3 regions of the Ensifer sp. 4252 genome follow, and region 1 is predicted to be linked to each of the others. Evidence: predicted binding sites of a transcription regulator. Region 1 holds the regulator's gene; each other region holds the start of a gene.
The links. Region 1 encodes LexA, which represses DNA repair genes until DNA is damaged. Its sites were predicted from a motif close to TGTTCNNNNTGTGTTCNG; they were not measured.

Region 1 (7,754 bases):
CCGTGGGTTCGAATCCCACCTCCTCCGCCATTGCCTGTCTCATTTTTCACCACCCATTGTTGAGCTAGGTCGCCAAGTGAATGCTTTGGCGGCGAACGCATACAAGTTTTGCGAGCGCTCCCTTATATAGCCATAACATTGGCGCGCGCGCCTGCACGGCCGTAGCTCGGCCCGCTTGCCATGCCGGATGATTTAAGGGAAAGTCTGATTCCGGCCCATCGAGGCCTGGGCAATCTCCCAGAACTGGAGAAAACCATGCCTCTTAAATATCTGACGACAGCCGCTTTTCTCGCGCTTCTCACGCTTTCCGGATGCGCAAGCACCGGCGGCAGCAACACGACCTATGCGCAGTGGCAGGGCCCGTCGCCGGAACCCGATCCGTCTGCGGCAAGTCCCGGCGGCTTCCGTCTCAGCTACTGAGTTTCATGACAGCGGCGCGTAGTAAATATGACGCGCCATGGGCGCCGTTGCGCTTTTGACCTGCTGCATGATTTTCCCCTGTAGCACCCGGCTTCGAACGGGCATCTACGCACGCGATTGATCTGCAAATCATAATGCGTGCGGATGTGAATTGCGGCCCGCGCAGGGCCTTGCAGACATTTGCTTTCGCCGGCTTCAAGGCTGCGAAAGCACGCCTTCTGATCTGCTAGCCGAAACGAGGCAAGGTCTCCGGCTGCCTGACGCGATGTTGCATGCAAATCGCCTTGCATGCAATCGCAAGCATTGACTCCCTTTTCATTAGGGAGGCTTGATATAATGGTCATCCAACAGTCAAGGAACTGAGCGATGCCCACTTTCATCATCGAACGCGAGGTACCAGGAGCTGACAAGCTCAGTCATGACGACCTCTGCGCACTGTCGGCGAAATCCAATGCTGTCGTCGCCGATCTCGGCGTGCCATACACATGGATCACGAGCTATGTCGCCGGCGACAAGCTCTATTGCGTTCACGAAGCGCCGAGCGCCGACGTCGTTCGCGAACACGCCGAACGAGGCGGGTTTCCGGCCAACAGGATCACGGAAGTCGCCGCCGTGATTGGGCCTTCGACAGCATCTCAAGGGCGCGGCAAATAGCCGTATCGGTGTTATAATCACCACGGGCAGAAAATCGGCTTCATGCGGGCCCAAACCGCCCGCCCAGGCCAATGCTCCCCACGCACCGTCATTGACTTCCGGCGGTATCAATGCAGGCTAATCCGCCGGTCATTCGGCGCCCATGAGGGTTCCCCGGCACACCTTTTCAAGGAGACGATCATGGCAAAAGGTCAAGTGCGAAGTAACCGCGAGGTTAGAAAACCCAAAAAGGACAAGACCGTCAAAGCCGCCGTAACGACAGAAGGCTCACAGGTAAAGCTTGCAGGCAGCAGCTTCTCCCTCGGCAAGAAAGACAAGAAGTAGGACAGCCGCCTTTAACCTCTCGAACCAAATAGTCGGGAGAGTTTTGTCCTCGGCCAGTCGGACGAGGTGCGCACGTCTCCGCACACCCTGGCGACTGGCCCCCTGACCAAGAATAGATGCCAGCACGCTTGAACGTCGCCTGCCTCCGGATTTGCAAAGATCGTTGCGGGCGGCGGCGCTCGCCAAGCGTTTCCATTTCTGCTGCCAAGCCTGATCGGCCGTCGACACGCTGCATGTAGTAGACGTCGGAAGATCGAGAACGCCCTGTTCATGCAAATCTTTGTGCCTTCCCTGCCACAGCTTGAGCAGCAGTCTTCGCCTCTCGCAAAGAACTGTTGAACACGCCACAGTGCCCGGCATGCTTGCTGGACTTCGGAACGAAAGCACGGTTCACATCGTTAACCAAACTATCGCCGCCACCTCTGATCTAGTGGACGTTCACCGTGCTTGCAGCCTTGCTTATCGCCTCGATTATCGCATCGCCGAACATCGCCCTCAGCGCTGCCACGGTCGACGACCTGCAAGCCGATTTCGAAATGGCTGTACCCTGTCAACAGATCGACGGACGGAACGTTTGGAAAGGGGCGATCGCCTACTATATCCAGTCCTTCGTCTACCAAGGCGACACGCCGGTCGCGACCGACGCGGCCGACGCGGTACTGCCCGAGGACAACTCGGCGGAAACCGTCAAGGAGTTCGAGGACGCCTGCTCCGCCACACGGCCGGCCTGATTCACGCGTCCTTCACCTGATCGCCGATCGACTTCTGCCGATCCCGTGACGGCAGGCTATTTCCACTGGGTTCCATCGCCAGCGGCGCAACCATGCGGCGGCAGCCCGTTGCCAAACGTAAGCTTCAGCCGGTCACAACCCCATTGATTGAGCGGCCCGGGCATCGCCGCATTCAACGCGATTCCGACCTCATCGAACGGGCTTTGTTTATTGTCCACATATTGATACCAGCGGAATCCAAGCACCGCGGTCGCGGCGACAACGATCGTCAGAAAAATTCGAATCAGCTTCGTCATTAGACCCTCATTCCATAAACGGAAGGAGGCATAACAGCCTCGTGCGGCACGTACAGCGACGAGATCGCCGCTATGCACTCGATTGAACCAACATTCACGGAATTTTAGGCACTTGCGGAACACATATGGAACAGATAGTGTCTGTTCTTGATTTGTTTCACGCCTCTGGAGCGACTTGCCATGCTGACCCGCAAGCAACAGGAATTGCTTCTTTTCATCCATGAACGAATGAAGGAGTCCGGTGTACCGCCGTCCTTCGATGAGATGAAGGACGCACTCGACCTGGCATCGAAGTCGGGTATTCACCGGCTGATTACAGCACTCGAGGAACGCGGCTTCATTCGCCGTCTTCCCAACCGCGCCCGGGCGCTCGAAGTCATCAAGCTGCCGGAAGCCTATGCGGCAAGCGCCCAGCCCCGTCGCGGGTTTTCCCCAAGTGTCATCGAGGGAAGCCTTGGCAAACCTCCCGCCCCTGCCCCCGCCGCTGCGAAAACGACGCCGGTTGCCGACAACAGCTCCGTGTCGGTCCCGGTTATGGGGCGCATTGCCGCCGGTGTGCCGATCTCGGCGATACAGAACAACACCCACGACATTACCGTGCCGCTCGATATGATCGGCAGCGGCGAGCACTACGCCCTTGAAGTGAAGGGTGATTCGATGATCGAAGCCGGCATCTTCGATGGCGACACGGTGATCATCCGCAATGCCACCACAGCCAATCCCGGCGATATCATCGTGGCCCTTGTCGATGACGAGGAAGCGACCTTGAAGCGCTTCCGGCGCAAGGGCGCGTCGATTGCCCTCGAGGCGGCCAATCCGGCCTATGAGACGCGTATCTTCGGCCCCGATCGCGTCAAGATACAGGGCAAGCTCGTCGGCTTGATCCGCCGCTACCACTAGAGCGCTTTATCTTTAAACGGAAGCGATTCTGTTGGCTCAAAACGGCCGTTCCACACGAAGGATGGCGCAGAGCGATGCGGATCCATCGGGCAAGCCATCCGACACAGTGGGCGGCCGTTTTCAGTCAACCCGAAGGGCCGGATGAATTTCGGCCATTACCGGCGGCGGCCGTCTTGACCGCAGCCTCTGCTGCGCTCTTCGCCAGCCGCCTTGGTCCTGGCCGAAATTCCTTCCGGCAGAATGCTTCTGTTTAAAGATGAAGCGCTCTAGGCCCGTCTCACTCTAGCCGCCATCGTGCCGGTCAGCCGTCTTCTTGCTTCAACGTCTCGCCACCACAAGGTAGCGAGACGGAGATCGTCAGATCGAGCGTTTTCCAGGCTCGACAGATTTTACTCGTGTATCGAGTACTCGCCCAACTCGCAGAGATCCTGCGTGTCTTCAGTCGTGTCGAGACCGGAACCTTCTTCGAATTCAAAGCGCATGTCGTATTTGCAGACATCGCGTCCGTCGGCGATGGTAATTTCCATGCTTTCGCCCGGATTGAGCACCTGCCGCCCGAAGACGTCGTCCTCCCACTGATCAACACCGACCGGCGACGTGTAGAAGTTCGTCAAAACGACGTTCGTCTTGTTCTTCAGCTGAAAGACGAGATCCTCAGCGCTGGCGGTGGCCGTCGTTGCGGCAAGAATGGCAAGAGCAGTCAGGGCGATCTTACATTTCATTTTATGTCTTTTCCTCCATTGTCGGCTTTGTTTGATACTACCTATACGGGTCGCGCTGTCGGGATATTCATTCCCAGTACCGTCTAGAGACAATATTTTCAGCACTGACAATAGCGACCGGATCACCATTTCGGGGCGCGTCCTCGCAAGGCCATGTCGTTGGCGACTGCGAACGTTCAGAAACTGGCCGGCAAGGGTAGCCCGGCCGAATTGCGCTTTGAAAACAGTGGTTGGCGGCAATGTGGATAGCCTCGTTGCGCGTGTTGGACGCGCCGCATTGACCCGCCGCTTCTTGCCGCCACCTGCGTGCCGCAGCGTGTCCCGGCACGCCCACCGTTTCACTTGCAACAATCGGACCGCTATCGATGGAGAACCACTTTCGCCAGTCGGCCCTGCGCAGGCGCTGGCGGACTTGTTGCCTTCACCGCACGAGGGGCTAAAGCACGCCCTCGCCCGCCCCATTTACAGGCAACGCGCTCACATCGTCATTGACGCTCGCAACGAGCACACGGCCGCTGTACGCCACCGATGGCCCGTATTTCAACCGCCTTCGGATCAGCGCTCGCCTCCAACCCCGTCAACCTGCGGTCGCACCGTTGTCTTTCTTGGGTACGGACCTAGTTACCCATTTCATACCCATGAGAGGAACTGCTGAATGAACCGTAATGGGCTTTATCTGATCATTGCCGTGCTCGCCGTGGCCGTCATTGGTCTCGGCGCCTATGCCTACCGCGAGGAAACAAAACCGGCCGGTGTCGAGATCAAGATTGGCCAGGACGGCGTTTCCGTTCAGGAGAATTGAGCGCGATCTGGAATACTCTCAACAGGCGGTTTATCAGCCGCGAATTTGCGGCTGGGGGCGAATGCTGCTGGACGTTCGACGTCCCTATGTTCGCTCCTCGCGCGGATGGATGCGAACGGCCGTAGACTTTTTCTCCGCACGATCCGCTGGCGTAACGCTCGCGCGACAGCGTGCTGGCGCATGCATTAGTCACTTGGTTTGGGTATGTGCCCGATGTTCGACGGGACGCTTCGTACCCTGCCCCTGAGCCCAATCGGCCTGATGGCCCTACCACGGGCTATGTTTTGCGCCGTTTCACGCAGCATCAAGCTTGTCACGGACGGCACTCCTGGCGGAAAAGAGCGAAAGTCTGATACAGCCAACGGCCTCAACGAGAAGGCGGCCCTCTGGAATGAGCCAGCCCAAGAATGCGCTTGAGCACAAACAGCCCACCCCATACTAAAGCCCGTCAATTGCGCTTCAAAATCAGATGGATGATTCGATGAATCTCGACGTTCAGGACCTAGATGGAGCCTGCCACTGTGGAACGGTTCGCTTCAATGTGAAACTGAAGAACGGCCTCCGCACCGCCCGCCGCTGCACTTGCTCCTATTGCCAGTTGAAGGGCGCGGTTGCCGTCTCTGCCGCCAAGGACGGGGTCACGGTTCTCTCCGGAGGCGAGGCTCTTACCAAATATCAGTTCAACACGAAGGCAGCAGAGCATTATTTCTGCTCGAAGTGCGGCATCTACACATTTCACAAGCCGCGCGCGAACCCGGATTTCTACGGCGTCAACGCCGCGTGTCTCCAGGGCATAAGCCCATTCGATTTCGAAGAGCTCCCTGTGAACGACGGCATCAACCACCCGATGGACACGAAGGGATCAACCGGCCCAAGGCTCGCGGGAACGCTCAAGTTTATTCCGGCCAAGTGATGGGCGCGGCTGGCAGGACGCCGGCCGCAGCCGTTCAAACCGTTTCGCCCCGAATAACGGTGGCGCGTTCGTTGCGCCGCCATCAACGTCCACAGTGCCGCCGGCTCACAACCAGGCGGGTATGCCACAACTGAGTTATGGCGTAGCATCTGTAGAATCCATTCTGGCGGTAAACCGGGGGCTGGCAGCTGTCGCCGTTCCGCATGCAAGCTAGTCGGACCAACTCCCAACAACTTACGCAAGTTCCGTCCCAAAGTCAGCGTCATCGTACACTGCAATCAGTTCAACGGAGCAGGCATCTTTGCGGTGGGCGCCGTTGTCGCCACGACCATCAGTGATCCGCTTCATCGCGCATACAAGGCGGCCGTAAAAGTCCACGCTTTGTGATATCGCCAGCAAGATGCAGCGGCGCACGTGTGCGCAGAACATCGTGAATGGGATCAGGGGCAGATTTCTACATCCTCCCGAGAATATAACAGATCATGAGATCCGCTTCGGAAGTAGCGCTTTAGATCTAAAGCCTGAGGTGTATTTTTGGAGGCCTCGCCCGGAATTGAACCGGGGTACAAGGATTTGCAGTCCTCTGCGTCACCACTCCGCCACGAGGCCTCACCCGCTCGATTGATCAAGCGTTGGCGCGGATTTAGAATGATTGCAGAAAAACCGCAAGAGGCATTTTTCCGAAAAGCGTCCCAGGTAATTTCTGAGATGTGATTTCCACAGAGCCTGACGTTCGTGATCCCTCTTCAATGACAGCCGGCCGTTCGCACGCTCCATCAGGCGCTTGACTGAATAATCAAAAGCGGCGCGCAGAACCGAAGGATAGGACATAAAGGACCGCACGGCACGCAATGCCGTTAAGCAGGCTTACGCACCGAATGAAGACACGACGTCTTCGCTGCCACGCGGCGATGGCAACATTTTGCTCACTAGAAGCGTTTTGCCGGTCACATCGCCGACCGGTTTGATCCGTAGCGCCGCCTCACGCCTCCATAGCCGCGGAGACGCTGGCGTTACACGGCTAGCACCACGGCGTTGACCGTCCCTTCCACGGGCGAACCAGCCCCTCCGAGACAAGAATGCTACCGAGCGAACGGCCATCACGCATCACCACGCGCAGCTTCTCGCTGGTTTTGTCATCGTCCCTGCCGATGGCTTCGATCAGCCTGAAGTCTCCGGCGTTCAGCAATTCGCGCAATCTCTGTTTGGCGTAGAAGCCGCGCGCGCGCTCACCATCGCAACTTGCCTGCTTGATTCGCGGTGCGTCGATATCGGCGACGCGGAACGCTTCGCCTTGATAACGGAACGTTGCACCGTCGATGACGCAATTGTCGTTGCGGATACCGCAGAAATAGAACTGATTCGTCTTAGGCTGCAGAGCGACGGGCTGCGCGATCGGACGCTCGACCGGTGTCGGCGCCGCCAGCCCGACATTGACTGCGGGTATCGGGCCGTCGGCAGGCTTCGTCTTGTGTGTGGCCGGTGGCGTAACGGCACGGGCCTGCGCCTTCGGCCGATCATCCGACCTGGATGTCGATGTCGACTTGGGCGCCGATGCAAACACATCCGAAACGCCCGGCAGATCCCGCAACTGTCCACGGTGGTCATAGGCAACGACGCCGCCGACCGTCAGCACCGCGGCGAGATACCAGGGCAGCATTCCGCCCTGCTTCTTTGTTCGGCTGCCGCGGCGACGCCCGCGGCTTGTCGTGGTCTTACCCATTCCGCCCCATCCTTGATCCGGGCGGCATTATGCTGCCGATCCGTTGCCGAATGGTTTTCAACTGCAGCCCGAATGCGGGTGTTTGCACACAAGACATCGGGGAGAGCGCAACAATCCAGGATCGTTCATTTCCGCAGCACCGCGCTCAGATCGTCGCCAGCAATGCAGCGACGACGACGTTTGCGAGCCTATCGACAACGAAGGCACGATGCGCCCCAACCGAGCGACCTCCGCAGCCGTGGATTGATGTGGACGAGCGAAACGTTGCT
Region 2 (7,754 bases), on a different contig from region 1:
CCCAGGACGATGTCGAGCGCGGCGCACTGATCGAAACGGTCGTGCACGCGACCGAGAAGGGGCGCCTGCACGAGGCGCTTGCCGCCGCCAAGGACCGCCAGGGCGACATCGCCCCGATTGACGCATTGCACCCGGCGGATGGCGAGCGCCATTTCCGTTTCTATATCAATGCCGTCATCGACCAGAGCGATCAGGCTCCGGAAGAGGCAGCGATCATCTATGCGCTGGAGATTACCGAGCAGAAGGCGCTCGAAAACCAGATGGCGCAGACGCAGAAGATGAATGCGGTCGGCACGCTTGCAGGCGGCATCGCGCACGACTTCAACAACGTGCTGACGGCCATTCTGCTTTCCTCCGACCACCTGCTTTTGTCGGCGCGTCCGGCGGATGCGAGCTTTGCCGACCTGATGGAGATCAAGCGCAACGCCAACCGGGCGGCGGTGCTCGTCAGGCAGTTGCTCGCCTTCTCGCGCAAGCAGACGATGCGGCCGACTGTGTTGAGCATGACCGACGTGATCGGCGACCTGCGCATGCTCGTCGATCGCATGACCGGAACCAACGTCAAGGTCGAAGTCGACTACGGGCGCGATCTGTGGCCGGTGCGCACGGATCTCGGCCAGTTCGAGCAGGTGCTGCTCAACCTTGCCGTCAATGCGCGCGACGCGATGCCGACAGGCGGCATCATCACCCTTCGCACCCGCAATCTGCCGTCAACGGAAATCGCTGCGCTCGGCCGGCGCGAACTGCCGGAGGAAGACTTCGTCATGGTGGAGGTTTCCGACCAGGGAACCGGCATTCCGCCCGAGATTCTCGACAAGATCTTCGAGCCCTTCTTCACCACCAAGGAAGTCGGCAAGGGCACGGGCCTTGGCCTTTCGATGGTCTACGGCATCGTCAAGCAATCCGGCGGCTACATCTATCCGGAATCCGAAGTCGGCAAGGGAACCACCTTCCGTATCCTGCTGCCGCGCCATGTCGACATTCCGGAAGTCGCGGGTGATCAGGCGCAGGGCGCATCCAATGGGGCGGTGTCGCCGCCGCCGGTTGAAGCTGTCGTCAAGCCGGCCGCCAAGACCGAGGAACCCACCGATCTCACCGGTGATTCGGCCGTCGTCCTGCTCGTCGAGGACGAAGAAGCGGTCCGCCGCGGCGGCAAGCGCATGCTCGAGACGCGTGGCTACACCGTGCACGAGGCAGGCTCCGGCGTCGAGGCGCTTGAGATCATGGACGAGCTCGATGGGGCCGTCGATATCGTCGTCTCGGATGTGGTGATGCCGGAGATGGACGGGCCGACGCTCTTGACGGAGCTGCGCAAGAAATACCCGGACCTGAAATTCATCTTCGTCTCGGGCTACGCCGAAGATGCATTCGCCCGCAATCTGCCGGCTGACGCCAAGTTCGGCTTCCTGCCGAAGCCGTTCTCGCTGAAGCAGCTGGCCGTGGCCGTGCGCGAGATGCTGGATTCCTAGGGCGTCTCCAGCAAAAAGCCCGACGTTTGCGCGCCGGGCTTTCTTTTTGTCATCTAACTGAATGTCGCTCTTACTTGGCGGTCAGCGCCACAGCGATTTCACCGGCGAGGCGAGCATTGTTCTCGACCAGCGCGATGTTGGTCTCGAGGCTGCGGCCCTCGGTCAGATGGAAGAGGTTGTCGAGCAGGTAGGGCGTTACCGCCTTGCCGGAAATCTCGTCGCGTTCGGCGTTGTCGAGGGCGCGGCCGATGTAGATCTCCATCTCCTCGCGCGCGATCTCGCTTTCGGCCGGAACGGGATTGGCAATCAGCATACCGCCATCGACGCCGAGCAGTTCGCGCATGTTCTGGAAGTTGGCGATCGCTGCGGGGCTGTTGAGCATCAGCGGGCTCTTGAGGCCGGAATCGCGCGACCAGAAGGCCGGGAACACGTCGCTGTCATAGGTGACGACGGGCACGCCGCGGGTTTCGAGGACTTCGAGCGTCTTCGGAATGTCGAGGATGGCCTTGGCGCCGGCGCAAACGACGATGACGGCCGTGCGGGCCAGTTCGTCAAGGTCAGCGGAGATGTCGAAGCTCAGTTCGGCGCCGCGATGCACGCCGCCGATGCCGCCGGTCGCAAAGACGCGGATGCCGGCGCGGGCAGCGGCGATCATGGTGGCGGCAACGGTCGTCGCACCGGTGCGGCGCTCGGCGATCGCAAAGGCAAGATCGGCCCGCGATACCTTCATAGCGCCTTCGGTCTTTGCCAGCTCTTCCAGCTTCGCATCGTCAAGGCCGATATGCAGAACGCCGTGAATGACGGCGATCGTCGCCGGAACGGCACCCTGGTCGCGGATGATCGATTCAACGCTGCGGGCCATGTTCAGGTTGCCCGGATAGGGCATGCCATGGGTGATGATCGTTGATTCCAGTGCCACGATCGGCGCGCCACGCGCTTTGGCGGCTGCAACCTCGTCGGAATATTCCATCGGCAGGAAGGGAGAAGCGGGTTTGGTCATGGTTTTTCCTTGGGAGTTCGGCTGGCGGCGTTCATGCCAGCATTTGAGGTGCAGGCACAAGGGCCAGCGCCTGTTCGAGATTGGCCTGCGACATTTGTTCCGAGGCAGCCAAGGGAGAGCGCAGCGTGATGCCGGCTGCGGCAATGCCGTGCCGAAGGCATTCCGAGAGGTCTCGCCCCGCAAGACGCGCGGAGAGGAAGCCTGATGCCAGGGCGTCGCCGGCGCCGGTGACATCCGCGAGCTCCGGCAGAGCCGGTGGCGTCGTGACGCAGACGGTTTCGTGATCGAAGGCAACCACTGCCCTGCCGCCGCGGGTGACGATGCCGCCATTGAGACCCGCCGCGCGCAGTAGCGGCGGCCAGCCTTCGGCATCCGCGGCATCCTTGCCTGTCAGGGCGCGGGCCTCGGATTCGTTCATGAAGAGGAAACTGAGCTTGGCCAGGCTCGGCTGGAAGCGGACGACCTTTGCCGGCGAAACGGCGATACCGGCGACAATGCGCCCATTGGTCGAAGCCGCCTCGACGAGGGCCGCAATAGTCTCCTCCGGCAGATTGGCATCGGTCAGCACAACCCGGCTATCGGTGATGGCGTCACGCAATGCGCGCCGCTGCAACTGGCGCGGCGAGAATATCCGATAAAGATCCATGTCGGCGAGCGCGATCACCAAGTTGCCGTCATTTTCGATGATCGCGGTGTAGCTCGGCGTCTGGCGGTCGAGAAAGGTGAGGGGATTGTCGATGACGCCGGCCGCCGCTGCAGCCGCCGTGACCATCTCTCCGGCCGCATCGCCGCCGCGCGTGCTGATCATCCGGACGCTGTGGCCCAGTCGTGCCAGGTTGCGCGCAGCATTAAAGCCGCCGCCACCTGCCTCTTCGAACCAGGTGCCGGGATTGCTCGAACCGTGCGCCGTCGTGCCGGTGATGCGGCCGCGCCGGTCGATATGGGCGCCGCCGAAGACGGCGATTTCGCCTTCCGTCATGAATGTTCCTCTGCTGTCTCTCAGGCGAATCGGATCGCGAGCATTCATCATCTCAAGGTGCGGCTGGCGCTGCCGAAAAAATTACACCGCAAAGCGTGAACATGAATCGAACACAATCCGAATAGTTCATATTTTTCAATGCCTTGTCCTGCCCTTGCAAAACAGGAACAAAACATGTACAAAAACTCATGCGGCGGCTTCATTGCCTCGGTAGCTTCAATAACCTAAAGGTGGACCAAATGGCACAAAACTCTTTGCGGCTCGTAGAGGACAAATCGGTGGATAAAAGCAAGGCACTTGAAGCGGCACTTTCCCAGATCGAACGGTCGTTCGGCAAGGGATCGATCATGAAGCTCGGTGGGAAGGACAGCATCATCGAGATCGAGACGGTTTCGACCGGCTCTCTCAGCCTGGATATCGCACTCGGCATTGGCGGCCTGCCGAAGGGCCGCATCGTCGAAATCTATGGTCCCGAAAGCTCGGGCAAGACGACGCTGGCGCTGCAGACCATCGCAGAAGCACAGAAGAAGGGCGGCATCTGCGCCTTCGTCGACGCGGAACACGCACTCGACCCGGTTTATGCGCGCAAGCTGGGCGTCGATCTCGAAAACCTGCTGATCTCGCAGCCCGATACCGGTGAACAGGCACTTGAGATCACCGACACGCTGGTGCGCTCCGGGGCGATTGACGTTCTCGTCATCGACTCTGTCGCAGCGCTTGTACCGCGCGCCGAAATCGAAGGCGAAATGGGTGACAGCCTGCCGGGCATGCAGGCCCGTCTGATGAGCCAGGCGCTGCGCAAGTTGACGGCCTCGATCTCGAAGTCGAACTGCATGGTGGTCTTCATCAACCAGATCCGCATGAAGATCGGCGTCATGTTCGGGTCGCCGGAAACGACGACGGGCGGTAACGCGCTAAAATTCTATGCATCGGTTCGCCTCGACATCCGCCGTATCGGCTCCGTCAAGGAGCGCGAAGAGGTCGTCGGCAACCAGACGCGTGTCAAGGTCGTCAAGAACAAGATGGCGCCTCCCTTCAAGCAGGTCGAATTCGACATCATGTATGGCGAAGGCGTCTCCAAGACCGGCGAACTCGTCGACCTCGGCGTCAAGGCCGGCATCGTCGAGAAGTCCGGCGCCTGGTTCTCCTATAACAGCCAGCGCCTCGGCCAGGGCCGCGAGAACGCCAAGTCGTTCCTCAGGGACAATCCGGATCTTTCGCGCGAGATCGAGACGGCTCTGCGTCAGAACGCCGGCCTGATCGCCGACCGGTTCCTCGAGAATGGCGGTCCGGAACCGGACGACGGCGACGACGCTGCCGAAGCATAAGCAGCAAGCCAGGTTCAAGCTTTCAAAACCGGTCGCCCTCATCGGCGGCCGGTTTTTTGCTGGCGTCTGGACAGCATGATACGCGAACGATAAAAGCCTGTGGTTCCGGCGACCGAGGGCGTTGGAGGGCGTAGCCGTCAGCGATGGCTGCGGGGTTGAAGGACAACGGCGAGTGGCGCGGCAAATGCCGGGGCTTGGGCCTGAATTGGTGCACAGATAGGACGCAAGATGAGCGGCGTGAATGAAATCCGGTCGACGTTTCTCGACTATTTCCGCAGGAATGGTCATGAGGTGGTGTCGTCGAGCCCGTTGGTGCCGCGCAACGACCCGACGCTGATGTTCACCAATGCCGGCATGGTGCAGTTCAAGAACGTCTTCACCGGGCTTGAGCAGCGTCCCTATTCGACGGCAGTGACCGCGCAGAAATGCGTGCGCGCCGGCGGCAAGCACAATGACCTCGACAATGTCGGCTACACCGCCCGCCACCACACTTTCTTCGAGATGCTCGGCAACTTCTCCTTTGGCGATTACTTCAAGGAAAAGGCCATCGAGCTTGCCTGGAACCTGATCACCAAGGAATATGGCCTCGACGCCAAGCGCCTGCTGGTGACGGTGTATCACACCGACGACGAGGCATTTGACCTCTGGAAGAAGATCGCCGGCCTCTCCGACGACCGCATCATCCGCATTCCGACCAGCGACAACTTCTGGGCTATGGGCGATACCGGCCCGTGTGGTCCTTGCTCGGAAATCTTCTACGACCACGGCGACAAGATCTGGGGCGGACCTCCCGGTTCTGCCGATGAGGACGGCGACCGTTTCATCGAGATCTGGAACCTCGTCTTCATGCAATACGAGCAGATCACCAAGGAAGAACGCGTCAACCTGCCGCGTCCGTCGATCGACACCGGCATGGGCCTCGAGCGTCTGGCAGCGGTGCTGCAGGGCCAGCACGACAACTACGACATCGATCTCTTCCGCGCGCTGATTGCCGCGTCCGAGGAAGCAACCGGCGTCAAGGCCGAGGGCGACCAGCGTGCCAGCCACCGCGTCATTGCCGACCATCTGCGCTCGTCCGCCTTCCTGATCGCCGATGGCGTGCTGCCGTCGAATGAGGGCCGCGGCTACGTGCTGCGCCGCATCATGCGCCGCGCCATGCGCCATGCGCAACTGCTCGGCGCGCGCGATCCCTTGATGTGGAAGCTGCTGCCGGCGCTTGTCGGCCAGATGGGCCGCGCCTATCCGGAACTGATGCGCGCAGAAGCGCTGATCTCCGAGACGCTGAAGCTTGAGGAAACCCGTTTCCGCAAGACGCTGGAGCGCGGCCTCAACCTCTTGTCCGAGGCCTCGGCCGACCTTTCCGAAGGCGACCAGTTCAACGGCGAGACCGCCTTCAAGCTTTATGACACCTACGGCTTCCCGCTCGACCTGACCCAGGACGCCCTGCGCGCCAAGGGCATCTCCGTCGATACCGACGCCTTCACGACGGCCATGCAGCGCCAGAAGGCCGAGGCACGTGCGAGTTGGTCAGGTTCCGGCGAAGCGGCAACGGAAACCATCTGGTTCGAGCTGCGTGAAAAGCATGGTTCGACCGAATTCCTCGGTTACGACACGGAAGTCGCCGAAGGCGTGATCCAGGCGATCGTGCGCGATGGCGCTGTCGCTCAGTCGGCCGCCAAGGGGGAAACCGTCCAGATCGTCCTCAATCAGACCCCGTTCTACGGCGAATCGGGCGGCCAGATGGGCGATACCGGCACGATCATCACCGATGCTGGCAAGCTTGTCGTGACCGACACGCAGAAGCGCGGCGAGGGGCTGTTCGTTCATTTCGGCGTCGTTACCGAAGGCACGATCAAGACCGGCGATGCGGCTCAGCTCGAAGTCGATCACGCCCGCCGCTCGCGCCTGCGCGCCAACCATTCCGCCACCCATCTGCTGCATGAGGCGCTGCGCGAAGTGCTCGGTACTCATGTGGCGCAGAAGGGTTCGCTGGTCGCGCCCGAGCGCCTGCGCTTCGACGTCTCGCATCCGAAGCCGATGTCGGCCGAGGAGCTGAAGATCGTCGAGGAAATGGCAAACGAGATCATCGTTCAGAACACGCCGGTCACCACCCGCCTGATGAGCGTCGATGATGCGATCGCTGAAGGCGCGATGGCGCTGTTCGGCGAAAAATACGGCGACGAAGTGCGTGTCGTCTCGATGGGACAGGGCATCCACGGCTCCAAGGCCAATCGTCCCTATTCCGTCGAGCTCTGCGGCGGCACCCATGTTTCGGCGACCGGCGACATCGGTCTCGTCCGCGTCGTCTCTGAAAGTGCTGTCGGCGCCGGCGTTCGCCGCGTCGAGGCGCTGACGGGCGAAGCGGCGCGCGCCTACCTCAACGAGCAGGACGAGCGGGTAAAGACGCTTGCCAACACGCTCAAGGTTCAGCCGGGCGACGTGCTCGGTCGCGTCGAGGCGCTTCTCGACGAGCGCCGCAAGCTGGAGCGCGAACTGACGGAAGCCAAGAAGAAGCTGGCGCTCGGTGGCGGCGGTCAGGCCGGATCGAGCGATGCAGCCCGCGACATCGCCGGCATGCGCTTCCTCGGCAAGGTCGTTTCCGGTGTCGAACCGAAGGATCTGAAGAGTTTGGCCGATGACGGCAAGAAGAGCCTCGGCTCCGGCGTCGTCGCCTTCGTCGGCGTTTCCGGCGATGGCAAGGCAAGTGCTGTCGTGGCCGTCACCGACGACCTGACCTCCAAGGTCAGCGCCGTCGATCTCGTGCGCGTCGCCTCGGCCGCCCTCGGCGGCAAGGGTGGCGGCGGTCGCGCCGATATGGCGCAGGCCGGCGGCCCTGACGGAGAGAAAGCAGCCGAAGCGATCGAGGCTGTTGCCGTGGCGCTGGCCGGCTAAGGCCGGGCACAGAAACAGGAAACTCAAAGGGGCGTCCGTTTCGGGCGCCCTTTTTTATGGCAGCGATAGACCTTCAGTCCGGTCTG
Region 3 (7,754 bases), on a different contig from region 1:
GCGCGCCAAGAAGGCCAGGCGCTCGAAGAGGTGAACGTCCTGCTCGTTCTTGAGCAGCGCGCCGTGCAGCTTCGGCAGCATGGTTTTCGGATCGGCGCGCAGGTCGGCCGGGTCGATCTCGTCGGCGACGAGCAGGCGGATCCAGTCGAGCGCTTCGGAGGTCGAGGGCTTTTTCTTCAGCCCCGGCACCTGGCGGATATCGTAGAAGGCGGCAAGGGCTGCCGAAAGCAGCGTCTTGCGGATGCCGGGATAGTGCACCTCGACGATGCGGGCGAGCGTGTCGGCATCGGGAAAGCGAATATAGTGGAAGAAGCAGCGGCGCAGGAAGGCGTCCGGCAGTTCCTTCTCGTTGTTGGAGGTGATGACGACGATCGGCCGCTGGCGGGCGTGGATCGTTTCATTTGTCTCGTAGACGTGGAACTCCATCCGGTCGAGCTCCTGCAGCAGATCGTTCGGAAACTCGATGTCGGCCTTGTCGATCTCGTCGATCAGCAGCACCACACGGCGCCCGGCCTCGAACGCCTGCCAGAGCTTGCCCTTGCGGATGTAGTTCCTGACGTCGTTGACGCGCTCGTCGCCGAGCTGGCTGTCGCGCAGACGCGAGACGGCGTCATATTCGTAAAGCCCCTGCTGCGCCTTGGTCGTCGACTTGACGCTCCATTCGATGAGCTCGAGGTCAAGGGCTGCGGCGATCTGGCGAGCAAGCTCGGTCTTGCCGGTGCCGGGCTCGCCCTTGACAAGCAGCGGCCGTTCCAGCCGGATCGCAGCGTTGACGGCGATCATCAGGTCCTTGTCGGCGATATAGTCGGCGGTGCCTTCGAATTGCATGGGCTTCTTCCGGTCGTGGCGATGTGAAAGACGGTCCTGCGGGCGAGGTCCGTCATCATGCCTCTGCAGTAGCGCATAAGCGGTGCAGGTGTCACTGCCGCCGGCCGTGGTCCGTCAGACGTCAGCCGCGGAAGGCGGTAACCTCGATCTCGATCAGCATTTCCGGGCGGATGAGGTCGCAGACGATCATGGTGGCGGCAGGGCGGATATCGCCGAACATCTCGCCGAAGATCGGAAAACCCGGTCGGCAAAGCTGGCATCGGTGACGTAATAGTGATTGCGCACCACCTCCGAGAGCGAGAAGCCCGCCTCTTTCAGCGCGCCCTCGATCGTCTTCAGGCAATTGCGTGCCTGCTCTTCCACCGTTTCCGGCATGGTCATGGTGGCGTAATCGTAGCCGGTGGTGCCGGAGACGAAGCACCAGTCGCCCTTGGCGACGGCACGCGAATAGCCTGCCGTCTTCTCGAAGGGCGAACCGGAGGAGATGAGCTTGCGCGTCATCCCGTCGCTCACGCCCAGGGGCGCGAGGCGGCGGTCGACTTTTCAAAGCTGTCGATGGCCGTTGCCTTCTCCAGCGTCAGGCCGATGTCATCGAGGCCGTTCAGCAGGCAGTGGCGCTTGAAGGCATCGATCTCGAACTTGACCGTGCCGCCGTCCGGGCCGGTGATCTCCTGGGATTCCAGGTCGATCGAGAGGATGGCGTTGGAGCCGCGCGAGGCGTCGTCCATCAGCTTGTCCAGGTTCTCCTGGCTGACGACGATCGGCAGGATGCCGTTCTTGAAACAGTTGTTGTAGAAGATGTCGGCAAACGAGGTCGAGATCACGCAGCGGATGCCGAAGTCGAGAAGCGCCCAGGGCGCGTGTTCGCGCGAGGAGCCGCAGCCGAAGTTGTCGCCGGCGACCAGGATCTTGGCGTTCTGGTAGGCGGGCTTGTTGAGCACGAAGTCCGGGTTGACCGAGCCGTCCTCGTTGTAGCGGGCTTCGGCGAAAAGTCCGGTGCCGAGGCCGGTGCGCTTGATCGTCTTCAGGTAGTCCTTCGGAATGATCATGTCCGTGTCGACGTTGACGACGGGGAGGGGAGCGGCGACGCCGGTGAGCTTGACGAACTTTTCCATAACTTCAGGCCTTCGATTTCAGCGAAATGTTGCGTAAGCGTTTAGATCAGTTTTGCGCCGAAATGAAGGAAAATCTATCCCGAAGATGCTTGCCGGGCGGGTGAAATCGCCTGCCCGGTAGCTGTTGTCGCGGTTGTCTTATCAGTTGGGGTGCCTTGCCCGAGGGCTTTGCGGAAATAGGCCGGTCTCAGCCTGCCTTGACTCTAGCCTGCCTTGACCGGGGCGTTCAGCGCCCAGAGCACGCCGAAGGGGTCGCGCAGCTGTCCGTAGCGATCGCCCCAGAACATCACCTCGATGGGCATCACGACTTCGGCTCCGGCGGCGACCGCTTGGCTCCACCACGCGTCGATGTCGTCGACCGGCAGCATCAGGCTGAAAGCCTGGGGCTTTTCCAGGGCATGGCCGTATTCCGGATAGGCGTCGCTGAGCATCAACGAGCTGCCGTTGATGTGGAGGTGGATGTGCATCGTCCGGCCCTGGTCGTCGACCGGTTGCCTATAGGCTTCCTTTGCGCCGAAGGCGTGCTTGTAGAATTCCGCGGCCTTGGCCGCGCCGTCGACCTGGAGATAGGGCACCAGACCGTTCAGGGCCTGCGGCAACTGGTTTGCGTCTGTTTTCTGCGTATTGCTGTCCATGTCGTGCTCCTATCCTTCGTCACGAGGCCATGGCCTTTGCTGGCCTGGTCCAAGGACGAACGGAAACGGATGCGCCCGACATGGGTGTCGCAAAATTTTATCTCGGCTTTGGAGGCCGGGGCCGCGTGACCTAGAGATCGATGATCGTGCCGCGACCGTCGTTCCAGATGCGCATTTCGCGCGGGGCGGCGCCGGAGGTCGGGCGGGCCGTTGCACGGGCGGGTTTAAGGTTCAGCCGGGCGGCAATGGCGCTGCCGATCGCGACAACGGCGGCGATGCCGGCGAGCGCGAGCGCAAGCGATGCGGTGAAGACGAAGGCTGCCAGCGTAATGATGATGGCTACAGCCGTAAAAAGAACAGAACGTATGCTTTGCATGATCGTCACCTTTCTGGCTCCGATGTGGGTGTTGCTGCCGCCGCTTGCAAGAGGGGGTGCGGCCGTTCGCCTCGCCTTGCGGAAAAAATGAAAGGGGGGCACAACTGGCCGCATGACAAAATCGATCGAACATCACCCCGTTCGCCTGCGCCGTTCGGTGCTTTCAGTGCCGGCCGACAATGCCCGCGCACTGGCCAAGGTTTCGGAACTGGCAGTCGATGCCGCGATCTTCGACCTCGAGGACGCGGTGGCGCCCGAGCGCAAGGCCGAGGCGCGTGACGGGCTCGTTCGCCATCTCATCGAAAACAGGCCGGATTGCGAGATCATCATCCGCATCAATGCGCTTGGATCGGGCTTCGGTCAGCAGGATCTGGCGGCGGCCGTTTCGGCAAAGCCCGACGCGATCCTCTTGCCCAAGGTCGAAAGCCCGGCCAATATCCAGATCGCCGCCGACTGGCTGGCCGATAACGATGCGCCGGAGGCTTTGCGTCTCTGGGCGATGATCGAGACGCCGCACGGTGTCGTCAACGCGCCGGCGATCGCCGAGACCGGCCGTACCTTCGGCGGCAGGCTCGATTGCTTCGTCGTCGGCCTCAACGACCTGCGCAAGGAAACCGGCGTTCCCGACCGTCCCGGCCGGCCTTACCTCATCCCCTGGCTGATGCAGATCCTGCTGGCCGCACGCGGAAGCGGTCTTGATGTCATCGATGCGGTGTTCAACGATTTTCGCGACGCCGACGGTTTCGACGAGGAGTGCCGGCAGGGGCGCGATATGGGCTATGACGGCAAGATGCTGATCCATCCGTTGCAGATCGGCCCGGCCAACGAGCGCTTCGGCGTCGAGCAGGCAGCCGTCGACGAGGCGCGTGCGATCATCGCCGCCTTCGCGCTGCCGGAGAACGCAGACAAAGGTGTCATCAATCTTCATGGCCGAATGATCGAGCGACTGCATCTCGATCAGGCCCTGAAGCTCGCCGCCAAGGCGGACACGATTGAAAAACGAAAGGCAAGATTTTGAAACTTTACCGCTTCCTCACCGGCCCCGACGATGCGTCCTTCTGCCATAAGGTGACGGCGGCGCTGAACCAGGGCTGGTCCCTGCACGGCTCGCCGACCTACGCCTTCAACGCGGATACGCAGCACATGCAATGCGGACAGGCCGTATTCAAGGAAGTCGAAGGCAAGGATTATCATCCCGACATCAAGCTGTCGGAACAGTAAAAAGCAGGAACGCTCCGGTTTTACGGCCGGAGCGTTCTTTAGGTTTTTCGATTGTATTTCAGAGGGGCCAGCTTTTGAGCCGGAAGGCTCCGAGAGCCTTTCCGGTTTAAACGGAACCGTAGAAACGCTCCATCTCTTTGTTCCAAGCATTTCCTGACGGAAAACCGCTTCGTACTTTTCCTGCTTCTCAGGGCTTAGTTGCCCACGTGCTCCACGCTCGCCTCGATCCGTTCCATGTCGTCGTCGGAGAGGCCGAAATGGTGGCCGATCTCGTGGATCAGCACATGGGTGATGATATCACCAAGCGTTTCCTCGTTTTCCGCCCAATAGTCGATGATCGGGCGGCGATAAAGGGTGATCCGGTTTGGAAACTCGCCCGTCTCCATGGTGAAACGTTCGCCGATGCCGCGGCCTTCGAACAGGCCGAGCAGGTCGAACGGCGTCTCCAGCGCCATATCCTCGAAGACGTCGTCGCTTGGGAAATCGGCAACCTCGATGATGAGGCCGGTCGTCAACTGGCGGAACTCCTGCGGCAGGTGGCTATAGGCTTCCACTGCGAGTTGTTCGAATGTCGTGAGCGTCGGTGCGTGGCGATCCCGCCAATCATCGGTCTGGTCAATGCGGGCCATAGGCACTCCTTGTTGCCCTCCATATAGCGATTTTGCCTTTGTTTTTCGAGTGTTGAATTCCGGCTGGGGCGGGCAAGGAATAAATTCTTAAATTTGGCTGTTGACTCCTCTGGGCAGCTCTGGAATCTATAAGAACATAACAGGAACATCTTAAATGGGAGTTGACCGTCATGGCCGAGAACGCCGTGCAGCGGGAGACCGTTCTTTCGCTTCGCGAAACCATAGCCAGGATCGAGAATCGCAGGCTTCCTGGCGTCGTGAAGGCGGTCAAGGCGGCCGATCCCGCCGGCTTTCGGCGCAGGCAAGAGGGTAGCCAGGCATCCGGCCGCAAGGTCTTGCCGCTCGGCATCTCCGAACTCGACGATATCCTCGAGGGCGGCCTGCCGCTCGAGGGCATGACGGAGATCCGCAATTCCGAGACGCGCGACGCCGGGGCTGCAGCCGGTTTTGCAACCGCGCTTAGCGCCCTCTGTCAGCAGGCACGCCAGCAAAAGGGCGATGCCGGGGCACCGGTTCTGTGGATCAGCCAGTCGCTGGCCTCGACCGAGGCCGGCCTGCCCTATGGCCTTGGTCTCAAGGCTTACGGGCTCGACATTCGAAGCCTGATCCTCAGTCTGCCGCGCACGGTGAAGGACGCGCTCTGGATCGCCGAGACGGCGCTTTCAGTGCCTGCCTTCTGTGCCGTCATTCTCGAAATTCGCGGCAATCCGGCATCGCTGGCCTTAAGCGAAAGCCGGCGCCTGCATGTTCGCGCGCGCGCCGGGCGCATTCCTCTTCTTCTTCTGCGTCAGTCCGGCCACGAGGAGGCGAGCAGCGCCTTCTGCCGGCTTCATATCGAACCGGCGCCCGCCCGCGAGCGTCCCCTTCCTGATGGCTCGATGCTTTGCGGCAGCATCGGTCATCCCGTCTTTCACGTCATTGCCGAAAAAAGCAGGTCTCCTGCTCCCGTCGGCCTCTTCCTGGAGTGGAACCCCCATGACCGCCGCTTTTACCCCGTCGAGCCCCTACCAGCCGCTGCTGCGGCAGATCCAGAACCAGCGCATTCTGTCGCTCGACTTTCCGCATCTTCCGGCCGATCGGGTGGCGCGGACACGCTGGGGCACCTCGTGGCTTTCCCGCGGGCGTCCTGATCATCCGCCTGTCGTCTTTGCCGACCGGGTCAGGAATGCGATGCGCCTCGTCGCACTCGATGGCCTTGCCGAGAAAGCCGGATTTCAATTGGGGCAGGGCGTTGCCGAGGCGCGGGCCATGTGTCCCGATGTCGATGTGCTGCCCGCCGACCCGGCGGCGGACCGCGCCCTTCTGGAAGGACTTGCGGACTGGTGCAGCCGCTATACCCCGCTGGTGGCACTCGACGGCGAAAACGGTCTCTATCTCGACATTACCGGCTGCGCCCATCTTCTCGGTGGCGAGAAATCGCTTCTCGACGACCTCTTGTCCCGGCTCTTTCACCTCGGCATCGAGGCGCGTGCGGCGATCTCGTCTTCGGCCGGGCTCTCTTGGGGCGCGGCGCGTTTCGGTTCGCAAGGCGTGATTGCTCCGGAAGAGGCCGCACGCGTGCTGGCACCGTTGCCGATGGCGGCCCTCAGGCTTCCGGCCGAGACGATCGAAACGCTCGGCCGGGTCGGTCTCAAGCAGGTCGGCGACATCATCGAGGCGCCGCGGGCGCCGCTTGCCCGCCGCTTCGGAGCCATCCTGCTTCTGCGCCTCGATCAGGCCATGGGGCTGGAGGACGAGCCGCTCTCGCCGCGGCTCCCCGTCGCCAGTCTCTCGGCCGAGCGACGGCTTTCCGAGCCAGTCCAGGGCGAAGACGATATTCTCGGCCTGACGCAGGAGCTGGCGGCAAGACTGAAGCCGGAGCTGGAAAAGCGCGGCGAAGGCGGGCGGCTGTTCGAGCTGCTGCTGTTTCGCGTCGACGGCAGGGTCTTTCGCATCGCCGCCGGAACGTCTTCGCCGTTGATTGAACCGAGCCGCATTGCCGGCCTTTTCCGCGAGCGGCTGCAGGCGGTGCATGAGGATCTCGATGCCGGTTTCGGCTTTGAAATCCTGCGGCTGTCGGTTCCAAAAAGCGAAAAATACGAGGTGATGCAGGAGGATTTTTCCGGCACGCCGGATCGGCAGCGACCGCTGGCGGCCTTTGCCGACAGGGTCATGGCGCGGCTGGGTGCGGAAAGCCTGTTTCTGCCCGTCCTGTCTGAAAGCCATGTGCCGGAGCGTGCCGCCGTCTTTCAGCCGCTTGCGGATGTGGGAATGCTGAAGACGGCAGAGGAAGCCGCTCCCGCGGTTCCGGCTGCGCTTCTGGCGGCCTCCGTTCGGCCGCAGCGGCTGTTTCAAAGCCCGGAACCGGTGGAGGCGGTGGCCGAGGTGCCGGAAGGGCCGCCGAGAAGTTTTCGCTGGCGGCGCAGCCTTCATCGCATCGCCCGCGCCGAGGGTCCTGAACGGATCGCGGCCGAATGGTGGGTCGATGGCGAGACGGCGGCCGAGCGGGATTATTTCCGGGTGGAGGATGAAAGAGGCCGGCGGTTCTGGCTGTATCGAGAGGGGCATTATGGCGGGCCGACGCAGCCGCGCTGGTTCATGCATGGGGTCTTCGCATGAGCGCGCCCTATTTCGAGATCGGCGCCTGGTCGAATTTCTCCTTCCTCGAAGGGGCGTCGCATCCGGGCGAGATGATCGTTGCCGCCAGCCGCCTTGGCATCTCGGGCCTCGGGGTCGCCGATCGCAATACGGTGGCGGGCGTGGTGCGCGCCCATGCGCAGGCGAAGGTGGAGAGATATTCCTTCCAGCCTGGCGCCCGGCTTTCTTTCGCAGACGATATCCCGGATGTGCTCGCCTATCCGCGCAACCGCCGCGGCTGGGGCAATCTCTGTCGCATGCTGAGTGCCGGGAACCTCAGGGCGACAAAAGGCGACTGCACGCTCTATGAGGCCGACCTTGTCGAATGGGGCGA

Region 2: a site for LexA is predicted at 3,544-3,561, ahead of recA (recombinase RecA). Genes of this name have one in related genera too.
Region 3: a site for LexA is predicted at 4,935-4,952, ahead of ABIE33_RS07830 (ImuA family protein). Genes of this name have one in related genera too.

Annotation. Positions count from the first base shown of each region.
Region 1 covers NZ_JBNDIU010000018.1:59,083-66,836, forward strand. Annotated here, with positions in the region: tRNA gene ABIE33_RS26250 (tRNA-Ser) at 1-30, shown strand, start outside; gene ABIE33_RS26255 (hypothetical protein) at 256-420, shown strand; gene ABIE33_RS26260 (DUF4242 domain-containing protein) at 787-1,074, shown strand; gene ABIE33_RS26265 (hypothetical protein) at 1,255-1,398, shown strand; gene ABIE33_RS26270 (hypothetical protein) at 1,842-2,129, shown strand; gene ABIE33_RS26275 (hypothetical protein) at 2,186-2,425, opposite strand; gene lexA (transcriptional repressor LexA) at 2,606-3,325, shown strand; gene ABIE33_RS26285 (hypothetical protein) at 3,715-4,047, opposite strand; gene ABIE33_RS26290 (hypothetical protein) at 4,703-4,849, shown strand; gene ABIE33_RS26295 (GFA family protein) at 5,331-5,762, shown strand; tRNA gene ABIE33_RS26300 (tRNA-Cys) at 6,298-6,371, opposite strand; gene ABIE33_RS26305 (thermonuclease family protein) at 6,784-7,485, opposite strand.
Region 2 covers NZ_JBNDIU010000010.1:146,919-154,672, forward strand. Annotated here, with positions in the region: gene cckA (cell cycle histidine kinase CckA) at 1-1,469, shown strand, start outside; gene ABIE33_RS19615 (pseudouridine-5'-phosphate glycosidase) at 1,540-2,469, opposite strand; gene ABIE33_RS19620 (carbohydrate kinase family protein) at 2,501-3,448, opposite strand; gene recA (recombinase RecA) at 3,688-4,776, shown strand; gene alaS (alanine--tRNA ligase) at 5,005-7,668, shown strand.
Region 3 covers NZ_JBNDIU010000002.1:187,944-195,697, reverse strand. Annotated here, with positions in the region: gene ABIE33_RS07870 (AAA family ATPase) at 1-828, opposite strand, end outside; partial or broken gene ABIE33_RS07865 (RidA family protein) at 950-1,329, opposite strand; gene leuD (3-isopropylmalate dehydratase small subunit) at 1,338-1,943, opposite strand; gene ABIE33_RS07855 (VOC family protein) at 2,147-2,578, opposite strand; gene ABIE33_RS07850 (hypothetical protein) at 2,709-2,954, opposite strand; gene ABIE33_RS07845 (HpcH/HpaI aldolase/citrate lyase family protein) at 3,067-3,972, shown strand; gene ABIE33_RS07840 (DUF1737 domain-containing protein) at 3,969-4,175, shown strand; gene ABIE33_RS07835 (metallopeptidase family protein) at 4,370-4,804, opposite strand; gene ABIE33_RS07830 (ImuA family protein) at 4,975-5,934, shown strand; gene ABIE33_RS07825 (Y-family DNA polymerase) at 5,885-7,402, shown strand; gene ABIE33_RS07820 (error-prone DNA polymerase) at 7,399-7,754, shown strand, end outside.